DNA from 3 places in the Sphingomonas sp. GW821-FHT02B09 genome. Region 2 is predicted to be linked to each of the others. Evidence: riboswitches for the same ligand, from Rfam matches in the RefSeq annotation. Region 2 holds a riboswitch; each other region holds the start of a gene.
What was found. A riboswitch is a leader RNA that binds a small molecule or an ion and turns the genes downstream of it on or off. The one in region 2 is predicted to bind cobalamin.
Positions count from the first base shown of each region.

Region 1 (3,274 bases), on a different contig from region 2:
GCGGTGCTGCTCGACCTCGGCCTGCCCGATCGCGACGGGCTCGAACTGGTGCCGCTGATCCGCAAGGCGGGCGACGCGGTGATCCTCGTCGTCTCGGCGCGCGACGCGACCGATCAGAAGGTCGCGGCGCTCGATCTCGGCGCCGAGGATTATGTCACCAAGCCGTTCGACGGCGAGGAATTGCTCGCCCGGCTGCGCGCGGCGCTGCGCCACCGCGGCATCGATGCCGCGGCGACGAGCGTGATCCGCCGCGACGGGCTGGAGATCGACCTCGACCAGCGCCTCGTCCGGCGCGGCGGCGAGGCGTTCCACCTGACGCGCAAGGAACATGACGTGCTCGCGGTGCTTGCCCGCCACCCCGGGCGGGTGGTGACGCACCAGCGAATCCTTGCGGCGGCTTGGGGCGGCGACGACGATCCGCGGGTGGAATATCTGCGCATCGTCGTGCGCAACCTGCGCCTGAAGCTGGAAGAGCCGAACGCGACCGGGAGCGTGATCGCCAACGAACTGGGCGTGGGATATCGGTTGCTGGTGGGGTGAAAGAGGGGGGCGACCGTTCGCCCTGCGCTCGTCGAAGGGCAGGTGGGTCTCACCGTGCTTCGACAGGCTCAGCACGAACGGGTCAGGGGCGGATCAGTCCCTCCCCGGAAACGCCTGTAACGGCAGCACCATCCCGGCGGCGACGAAATAGACCTCGCGCATCGCAGCGGCGACCTGCTGGTTGAGCCGGCCGGCGGCGTCGCGGAAGGCGCGGCCGAGCGGATGGTCGGGGACGATGCCGAGCCCGACCTCGTTGCTGACGACGAACAGCGGCAGCGGGGTCGCGGCGAGCGCGGCGAGCAGGGCGTCCGACCGCGCCGCGACGTCGTGCTCGCCGAGCATCACGTTGGTCAGCCAGAGCGTCAGGCAGTCGATCAGGATCGCGCCATCCTCGATTGCGGCAACCGCTTCGGGCAGCGCGAGCGGGCATTCGACGGTCGTCCAGCGCGTGTCGCGGTCGGCGCGGTGGCGGGCGATCCGGTCGGTCATCTCGCCGTCCCACGCCTCGGCCGTGGCGAGATAGTGGAGCGGGCCGGCGCAGCGCTCGGCGGCGGCCTGCGCCAGCCGGCTTTTGCCCGAGCGGGCACCGCCCAGGAACAGCGTCTTGGCTGCGATCATCTTGCCTTCGTCTCCGCGGGGTTCTAGGGGCGCCGATGCGACAGGTTCCCAGAGATGGGATGAAAAGGGAACCCGGAAGCGAGCCTTGCAGCTCGTCAGCCGGGGCTGCCCCCGCAACTGTGACCGGCGAGCCCTGCTCCCCGCGCGCCACTGGATCATCCCGATCCGGGAAGGCCGGGCAGGGCGACGACCCGCGAGCCAGGAGACCTGCCCGTCGCGGTTGTCCTTCGTCCGGACGGGGTGTGCCGGCGCGATCGAGGGTTTCCTCGCGAGACGACGATGTTGGGGGCGTTGCGCGGCGGACAGACCGGTTCCGGCGAAATCGCGGTGCGTGCTCCCGTTGTTGCAACGAGGGGGAAACCATCGTGAAGAACTACGCCTGTCTCATCCTGCTGCCGTGCATCGCGGCCGCGACACCTGCCTTCGCCCAGACCGCGCAATCGACCAGCGGCCTCGAGCAGGTCGCCGACGCCGGCAGCGACATCCTCGTCACCGCCAATCGCGAGGCGCGACCCGCGTCCACCGTCGGCCAGGCGGTGACCGTCCTCGACACCGCGACGATCACCCAGCGGCAGGCGGTGGTCGTCGCCGATCTGCTGCGCCAGACGCCGGGCGTCAGCGTGACGCGCAACGGCGGCGTCGGCACCGCGACCTCGGTCAACATCCGCGGCGCGGAGAGCGACCAGACCGTCGCGCTGATCGACGGGATCAAGCTCAACGATCCCTCGTCGCCGGGCGGCGGCTTCGACTTCGGCGGGCTGCTGATCGGCAATATCGCGCGGATCGAGGTGCTGCGCGGCGCGCAATCGGTGCTGTGGGGCAGTCAGGCGATCGGCGGCGTCGTCAACCTCATCACCCGCCAGCCGACCGAGCAGGTCGCGGTCAACGCGCGCGTCGAGGGCGGCTGGCACGAAACCGGGCAGGGCTTCGCCAACGTCTCTGGCAAGATGGGGCCGGTGTCGGCGAGCCTGGGCGGCGGTTATTACACCACCGAGGGCATCTCGGCCTATGCGCCCGGCACGGAGCGCGACGGCTATCGCAATTATGCGGCCAACGGCAGCCTCGGCATCGCGTTGGCGCCGACCGTCTCGGTCGATGTGCGCGGTTTCTATTCCAACGGCCGCACCGATATCGACGGCTTCCCGCCGCCCACCTTCGCCTTTGGCGATACGCGCGAATATGGCACGAGCGAGCAATGGACGGGCTATGCCGGACTCAATGCGGCGCTGTTCGACGGCCGGTTCCGCAACCGCTTCGGCTATGCGCATACCGATACCGACCGGCACAATTACGATCCCGACGGCACGCCGACCGAGACCTTCGCCGGCAAGGGGCGCAACGACCGGATCGAATATCAGGGCGTCGCCGATCTTGGTTCGGCGGTGTTCGCCACCTTCGGCGCGGAGCGCGAGGTGTCGCGCTTCACCACGGCGAGCTACGGCGGACCGGTGACCCGGGGGCGGGCGCGGATCTTCAGCGTCTACGGCCAGCTCGCGGTGACGCCGGTCGCCGGGCTGACCGCGACCGGCGGCGTGCGCCACGACGACCACAGTATCTTCGGCGGAGCGACGACCGTCTCGGCCAGCGGCGTCTATTCGCCCAACGATGGCGCGACCACGTTCCGTGCAAGCTATTCCGAGGGGTTCAAGGCGCCGACCCTGTATCAGTTGCAGAGCGAATATGGGAATGCGCGGCTCAACCCCGAACGCTCGCGCGGCTGGGATGCGGGCGTGGCGCAGAAGGCGCTCGACGGCGCGGTCGAGGCGAGCGCGACCTATTTCCGCCGCACCTCGTTCGACCTCATCAACTTCGTGTCCTGCGACACGTCCGTGGGGATTTGCGCCGACCGGCCGTTCGGCACCTATGACAATGTCGCGCGGGCAAGGGCGCAGGGCGTGGAATTCGCGCTGACGCTGCGCCCGGTCGAGGCGCTGACGGTCAGCGCCGCCTATACCTATCTCGATGCCAAGAACCGTTCGACCGGCACCGCCAATGCCGGCCGCGACCTGGCACGACGGCCGGATAACAGCGTGTCGGTCAACGCCGACTATCGCTGGCCGTTCGGGCTGACCACCGGCGCGACCGTCACCGCGGTGGGGGACAGTTTCAACAACGC
Region 1 covers NZ_JBWKVV010000003.1:119,915-123,188, reverse strand. The annotation lists gene AC07U4_RS15015 (response regulator transcription factor) at 1-540, shown strand, start outside; gene cobU (bifunctional adenosylcobinamide kinase/adenosylcobinamide-phosphate guanylyltransferase) at 634-1,155, opposite strand; cobalamin riboswitch at 1,184-1,387, shown strand; gene AC07U4_RS15005 (TonB-dependent receptor plug domain-containing protein) at 1,524-3,274, shown strand, end outside.
Region 1: another riboswitch for cobalamin. It lies ahead of AC07U4_RS15005 (TonB-dependent receptor plug domain-containing protein); the one in region 2 lies ahead of AC07U4_RS00750 (TonB-dependent receptor).

Region 2 (3,274 bases):
AGCGAGACGTCGACCGAGCGGGGACGGCCAAGCACCCATTGCTGGTTGTTGTACGTGCTGATCGCATAGTCCCGGTCGATCAGGTTATAGGCGTGGATATCGACCGCGAGGTGCGGCGTCACCGCATAGGACAGCGTGGCATCGAGCGTGATGTAGCCGGGAACGCGGAAGCGGTTGGCGTTGTCCGAATAGCGGCGCCCGACGTAGCGCAACCCGACGCGCGCCTGCAGCGCGCGCGTGGCGGTCCAGCGCAGCCAGAGATTGGCGAGCGTCTCGGGTACGTCCGGCGGGGTATTGCCATCGAAGCGCGTGCCGCCCGAGAGGAAATCGTCGAACGTCGCGTCGAGCACGCTGCCGTTGGCATCGATGCCGATACCGTAAGGCAGATCGAGCGACACCGCGGCTTCGATGCCCTTGGCCGATCGCTGGCCGACCTGCTCGATCGGGCTCGATGGGGTCAGTTGCGCCAGCAGGCGTTTCTTGACGATGCGGTAGGCGGCCAGCGTTGCGGTGCCGCGGCCGTCAAGGAACACAGCCTTGGCGCCGACTTCGACCTGGTCGCCCACCGCGTTGCTGAACTGCACCTGCCCGGTCGAATAGGTCGTCAGCGTCCCCAGCGGGTCCACGCCGGTGGCATATTGCGCATAGAGCGAAACGGTCGAGGTCGGTTGGTGGACGCTTCCCACCCGCCAGGTCGCATGGTGCAGATGCTTGGCGAGCGCGAATGTCTCGGTAGCGACGCCTCCCGGATAGTCGATCGACCAGCGGCGTATCGTGTCCCGCTCGTAGCGCAGGCCGGCGACGATCGAGACGTGCCTGCCGAGCGTCAGCCGATCCTCGGCAAAGACGGCATATTCGTTGGTCCGCGTGCGATAGCGTGGCGCGATGCCCTGTGTATCGATGATGCGGCCGGGATCGAAAGCCAAGGGATCGACCTCGGAAATCTGCGGGGCCGAACCGAAATTGTGCGAATAGGTCAGCTTGATGAGGTTGACGTCGAAACCCACGACAAGCGCGTTGCCGACGCCTTCGGCGATGCCCGTCTTGAGCGTCACGCTGCCCTGATCGCCCCACTGCGTCTGATCGTGGACGATCCCGGTCATGTCGGTGCGCAGGATGCGGCCGGGGGTGCCGACGTTTCCGCTGCCGTTGGGGCACGCGCCGTCCGCGGCGATCCAGCAATAGCTCTCGAGGTTTAGCCACGAGCGTCTGGACGTCAGGCGATAGGCCTGGTTGCTGACGGTAAGCGCATCGCTCGCCGTCCAGTCGACCTGCAGACTGGTACGGTTGTCACGGTAGCGGATGACGCCGTCGCGTGTGTTGTAGTTCCGTTCCCGGAGCCCGTGGACGAGCCGGCCGTCGATCAGCGGCGTGCCGAAATAGCGCATCGGCTTTTGGTCGCCGTAGTCGTCGCGCGCGGTGACGACGAGCGTGTCGGTCGGCGCCCAGCGCAACGTACCCGACACGGCATAGCTGCGCGACCGGCCGCGATCGACATAGCCGTCCGATCGGCGATAGCTGCCATCGATGCGATAGGAGAGGCGCTCGGTGGCTGGTCCGCCAGCGCCCGCTGCGACATGGAAGCTGTCCTGCGAGCCATGGCCGAGCTCGCCTTCCACCTGGGTCCGCTGCGTATCGGGTTTGCGCATCAGGACATTGACCGCACCGCCAAGCGCGCCCTGGCCGTACAGCACGGAGGCCGGACCGCTCAGGATGTCGATGCGCTCGACCATCCACGGATCGGTCGGAAAGGTGATCGTGCCGGCGGCCGGAAACAGCCGTACGCCGTCGATGAGCTGCAACACCGATCCCTGACCGTTGAAGCCACGCGCGGCGAGCGCGGTGCCGCCGTTACCCGGATTGCCGGCGTTGCTGATGCCGGGCGCCCGGCTTTCCGCATCGACCACGGACATGTCGCCACGCGCGCGGATCGTCGCGCCGTCGATGACCGTGATCGTTGCCGGGGTCTCGAGCGGCGTGAGGCCCAGGCGGCTCGCGGTGGTATTCGGTTCGGTGAGCGCGTCACGGCTATTCTGGCCGACGATCAGGATGTCCTCGTCGCCGGCGGTGGCCGTGGACTGGGCGTCGAGCGGACCTGCGAAGACGGGCGACAGCAAAGCGCCCGCGAACGCGAGGCGGGATGACAGGAACGGCATTACGATAATCCCCGGGCGTCGAGCGAACCCGGCAGGGACCTTCCGCGAACGGCCGACATCCGCGCCGGCCGGACGCCATCGCGACCGGCACGCATGCCCGTGCGGTCCCCACCGCACACGTCGTCGCTCGACGGAGTACCGTGCCGCGGCCACCCCCTGGGCCAGGCAAGAGCGACCAGACGCCGGCAGGTCTCCTGGCTCACGGGTCATCACACGATGCACGGCCTTCCCAGGCCCGCTGACTTACGTCCGGCCCAGTGGCTGCCCCTTCCGTGCAGGAAGAAGCGATATGCATCGCGCTCGCCGCTTACAGTTGCAGGGACAGCCTCGGATTCAGGCAGCGAACCACCTTCACCGCGTTCCCTATTAAGCCCCTCTCGGGGCACCGACGCGATCATGCCGGCCCGCTCGCATGGAACAGGTCGACGATGACTGTGTATATCGGCGGAAACCGTCGTGCAACCGGACGACGCTACGATCGCAAAGGTCCAGACGGAGAGACGGCCCCCTTTATGACTGTCGGAAGTTCGGGAGCCACCGAAGGGGGCGGGAATGACCGCGCTTGGGTCTACCCGGTAACAGTGCCACTTTTCGGATTCTCTGGTCGTTCGAGTCTAGATCGCAGTGTCATCGAAAAGCACCAACTTCTCGCAGTAAGACGACAGCTATCTGAAGGCGAGCGCCTACAGGCATCCGGGCAGCAGTTGCCCAGTGTTCACCTTGATTGACGGTCCGATCAGCCCTGTTACCCTCCACCTTGCGGCTTTCAAGAACGAGGACGCATCGCTGGGAGATCATCGCATCATGTTTCGTTGCCAGATGGTTAGTCGCAAGACGCTACTGTCCGCTACCGCCTTGTGCGCCACCGTCGCAACGGCCTAAGTTCCGCTCGCTACCGTCAGGGCGGCTGATCCTGCGCCGAAGGCAAGCGGCGTCGTTCTAATCAAGCCTTACGCGACGGTGACGCCGAAGGAGGGAACCCTGAACGACTTCAGGCTCAAGGCACTCGCCAGCGTCGATGCGGAACACCCGCTGACGGGTGACCCCAATCTGCAGACCCTCAGCCTGTTTGGACGCGAGGATCTGATTGCCGCGACCAGCGACGACTATCAACCGAC
Region 2 covers NZ_JBWKVV010000001.1:169,458-172,731, forward strand. The annotation lists gene AC07U4_RS00750 (TonB-dependent receptor) at 1-2,156, opposite strand, end outside; cobalamin riboswitch at 2,324-2,559, opposite strand; gene AC07U4_RS00755 (hypothetical protein) at 3,117-3,274, shown strand, end outside.

Region 3 (3,274 bases), on a different contig from region 2:
CTCGAGATCGGCGACACCCGATCCGGTCGGCTGGATCGGCAGGTCGCCGTAGCTTTCGGCGGGGCCATTCTGATCGGTCGTGTCGGTCATCATTCTCTCCTCGTGCGCGGCGTCAACGCACCGTGCCGGGGACCGGACGCATCGCCCGTCGAACATGGGGAAAATGACCTCTATCAGGAACTTAGATCAGCATGACGCATTAGGGGCCGGTTCGGGAGACGGCGTCGCCACCTCTGGCCTGCCGGCCCCCGGATACTGCCGGGAGCGGTCATGACCCATGTGCTGATCATCGAGGATTCCTATTTGTTCGGCCAGTTCGTCGCCGACGCCGCGGTGCTCGCCGGTGCCGGCAGCACGGAGATCGTGGAGACGCAGGAAGCGGCGGAAGCGGCGGCGCAGCGCTGCATGCCGGGCATGATCATCGCCGACGTCAAGCTCGTCCACGGCTCCGGGGTCCGTGCGGTCGAGCGGATCGCCAAGGGACGCCGCATCCCGATCCTCTACGTCACCGGCTATCCCGAACGCTGCGGCGAATGCCCGCCGGGATCGACGGTGATCGAAAAGCCGGTGTCGCACGATACGCTGCAACGCTCGATCAGCCGGCTGATCGAGGATGAGGCCGCACACCTCGCGGCGCATTGACGGGGCGGGGTGGAGCCGCCGCCGGCATGATGCGGCGACGGCTCCGACAGTCCTGGAGAACTGCACACGAAGGATCGGGAGAACCCTTCCTGCTGCGCACGGGCTCTAATGGTTAACGGCGGCAAGTCGACCGGAAACGGGCTATGTACGAAACCGTACACAGCGATCGCCGTCTCCGCCCGCCTGCGCGATTGGCAAAGCCGGCGGTAGCGGCTAAGTCGACCGGCGGCGCCGGTCTCCGGTGCCATGATCGCGTCGGTGCTCTTCGCAAGAGGGCGTAAATGGGAATGCGGTGCGGGGCCTCGGCTCCAATGCCGCGGCTGTCCCTGCAACTGTAAGCGGCGAGCGACGGACACATGCCTTCCCCCCGCGGGAAGGCGGCCACTGGCAAGGGTTCGCCCGACCCGGGAAGGCCGTGCCCCGAGCGACGACCCGCGAGCCAGGAAACCTGCCGGCGATAGGGTCGCTCTTGCTTCGGTCCAGGGGATGGCCGGGGCACGGTGTTCCGTCTGAGCGACGAAGACCCATGCGGTTGGCCCGCATCGGTGCGTGGCGCGGGCGACATGCGAAGCGCCCGTCCGTCGCTCGCGCATCGGCGATATGTGGCCCCACCGTGTTCTCGTCGTCGCGGCGCTCGCGAAGGAACATCCGTGGCCGATCCACAGCTCGCCAAGATTCCCGTCACCATCGTCACCGGCTTCCTCGGCGCCGGCAAGACGACGCTGATCAGCCATCTGATCCGCAACGCCAACGGCCGCCGGCTGGCGGTGGTGGTCAACGAATTCGGCACCTTGGGTGTCGACGGCGACATCCTGAAGGGCTGCGCGATCCCCGATTGCCCGGCGGAGAATGTCGTCGAGCTGGCCAACGGCTGCATCTGCTGCACCGTCGCCGACGATTTCATCCCGACGGTGGAGACCTTGCTCGCGCTCGACCCGCGCCCCGACCATATCCTCATCGAGACCTCGGGCCTCGCGCTGCCAAAGCCGCTGCTGAAGGCGTTCGACTGGCCGGCGATCCGCTCGCGCATCACCGTCGACGGCGTCATCGCGCTGGCCGACGCCGAGGCGGTCGCCGCCGGTCGCTTCGCTACCGATATCGCCGCGCTCGACGCGCAGCGCGCCGCCGATCCGGGGATCGACCACGAGACGCCGCTGGCGGAGGTGTTCGAGGACCAGCTCGCCTGTGCCGACATGGTGCTGCTGACCAAGGCCGACCTCGCCGGGCCGGAGGGCGTCGCCGCCGCCCGCGCGGTGATCGCCGCCGAGGCGCCGCGGCCGGTGCCGGTGGTCGAGCTGACCGACGGCGTGATCGATCCCGCGGTGATCCTCGGTCTCGACGCCGCGGCCGAGGACGACATCGCCGCCCGCCCCTCGCATCATGACGGCGAGGACGAGCATGAGCACGACGATTTCGACAGCCTCGTCCACGAAACCGGCGAGATCGACGATCCCGCCGATCTGGTCGCGCGGATCGAACGGCTCGCGCGCGAGTCCGACGTGTTGCGGGTCAAGGGCTATGCGGCGGTGCGCGGCAAGCCGATGCGACTGCTCGTCCAGGCGGTCGGCGCGCGGGTGCGGACGCAATACGACCGGCCGTGGCGGCCGGGCGAGGCGCGCGCCACCCGGCTGGTCGTGATCGCCGAGCGCGACCGCATCGACCCCGCGACGATCGGGCCCGTGCTGAACGGCTGAGCCGCCACGATGCACGTCGTCTTCCGCGAGAGCCACGGCCTGGAGGAGACCGCGACGCCGCGCGATCTCGGCCAGCGACCGGCGGATCTCGTCGTCCTGTCCTTCTCCGACAGCGACCTCGGCGCATTCGCCGCGGGCTGGCATGCCGCGCGCGGCGGCGGCGTGCCGTTGCCGTCGCTGCGGCTCGCCAATCTCGCCGATCTCGCGCATCCCCTGTCGGTCGACACCTATGTCGAGCGGACGCTGGCGGGTGCGAAGGGCATACTGATCCGGCTGATCGGCGGGCGGTCCTATTGGTCCTATGGCCTGCAACAGGTCGAGGCGCTGGCGCGGGCGCAGGGGATCGCGCTGGCGGTGCTCGCCGCCGACGGGCGCGAGGACGCCGCGCTGACCGCCGCCTCGACGGTGCCGGGCTCGACGCTCGGCCGGCTCGCCGCCTTGTGCGACACCGGCGGCGCGGTCGCGGCGCAGGCGGCTCTGGCGCAGCTCGCGCTCGCCTCGGGACTGGCGGCGGGACCGGTACGCGGCGTGCGTGCGGTTCCGCCGGTCGGCGGCTGGACGCAGGCGGACGGCGTCACTTGCCCCGCGGCGCTCGCGATGCGACCGGAGGCGCGGCCGCGGGTACTGCTCACCTTCTACCGCTCCTATCTGCTCGCCGCCGATCTCGATCCGGTCGCGGCGCTCGCCGAGGCGCTGGCGGCGCGCGGCTTCGACGTCGTCCCGCTGTTCGCGCCGTCGCTCAAGGATGCGCAGGCGCGCGGCTGGATCGCACGATGGGTCAAGGCGCTGGCCCCGGTCGCGATCGTCAACGCCACCGCCTTCTCGGCGCGCGACGAGACCGAGTCGCCGCTCGACGGCGCCGACGTGCCGGTCTTCCAGGTTGCGCTCGCCACCTCGACGCAGGCCGCCTGGGCGGAGAGCGCGCGTGGCCTGTCGCC
Region 3 covers NZ_JBWKVV010000003.1:303,343-306,616, forward strand. The annotation lists gene AC07U4_RS15825 (hypothetical protein) at 1-90, opposite strand, end outside; gene AC07U4_RS15830 (response regulator) at 271-642, shown strand; cobalamin riboswitch at 882-1,112, shown strand; gene cobW (cobalamin biosynthesis protein CobW) at 1,293-2,336, shown strand; gene cobN (cobaltochelatase subunit CobN) at 2,346-3,274, shown strand, end outside.
Region 3: another riboswitch for cobalamin. It lies ahead of cobW (cobalamin biosynthesis protein CobW); the one in region 2 lies ahead of AC07U4_RS00750 (TonB-dependent receptor).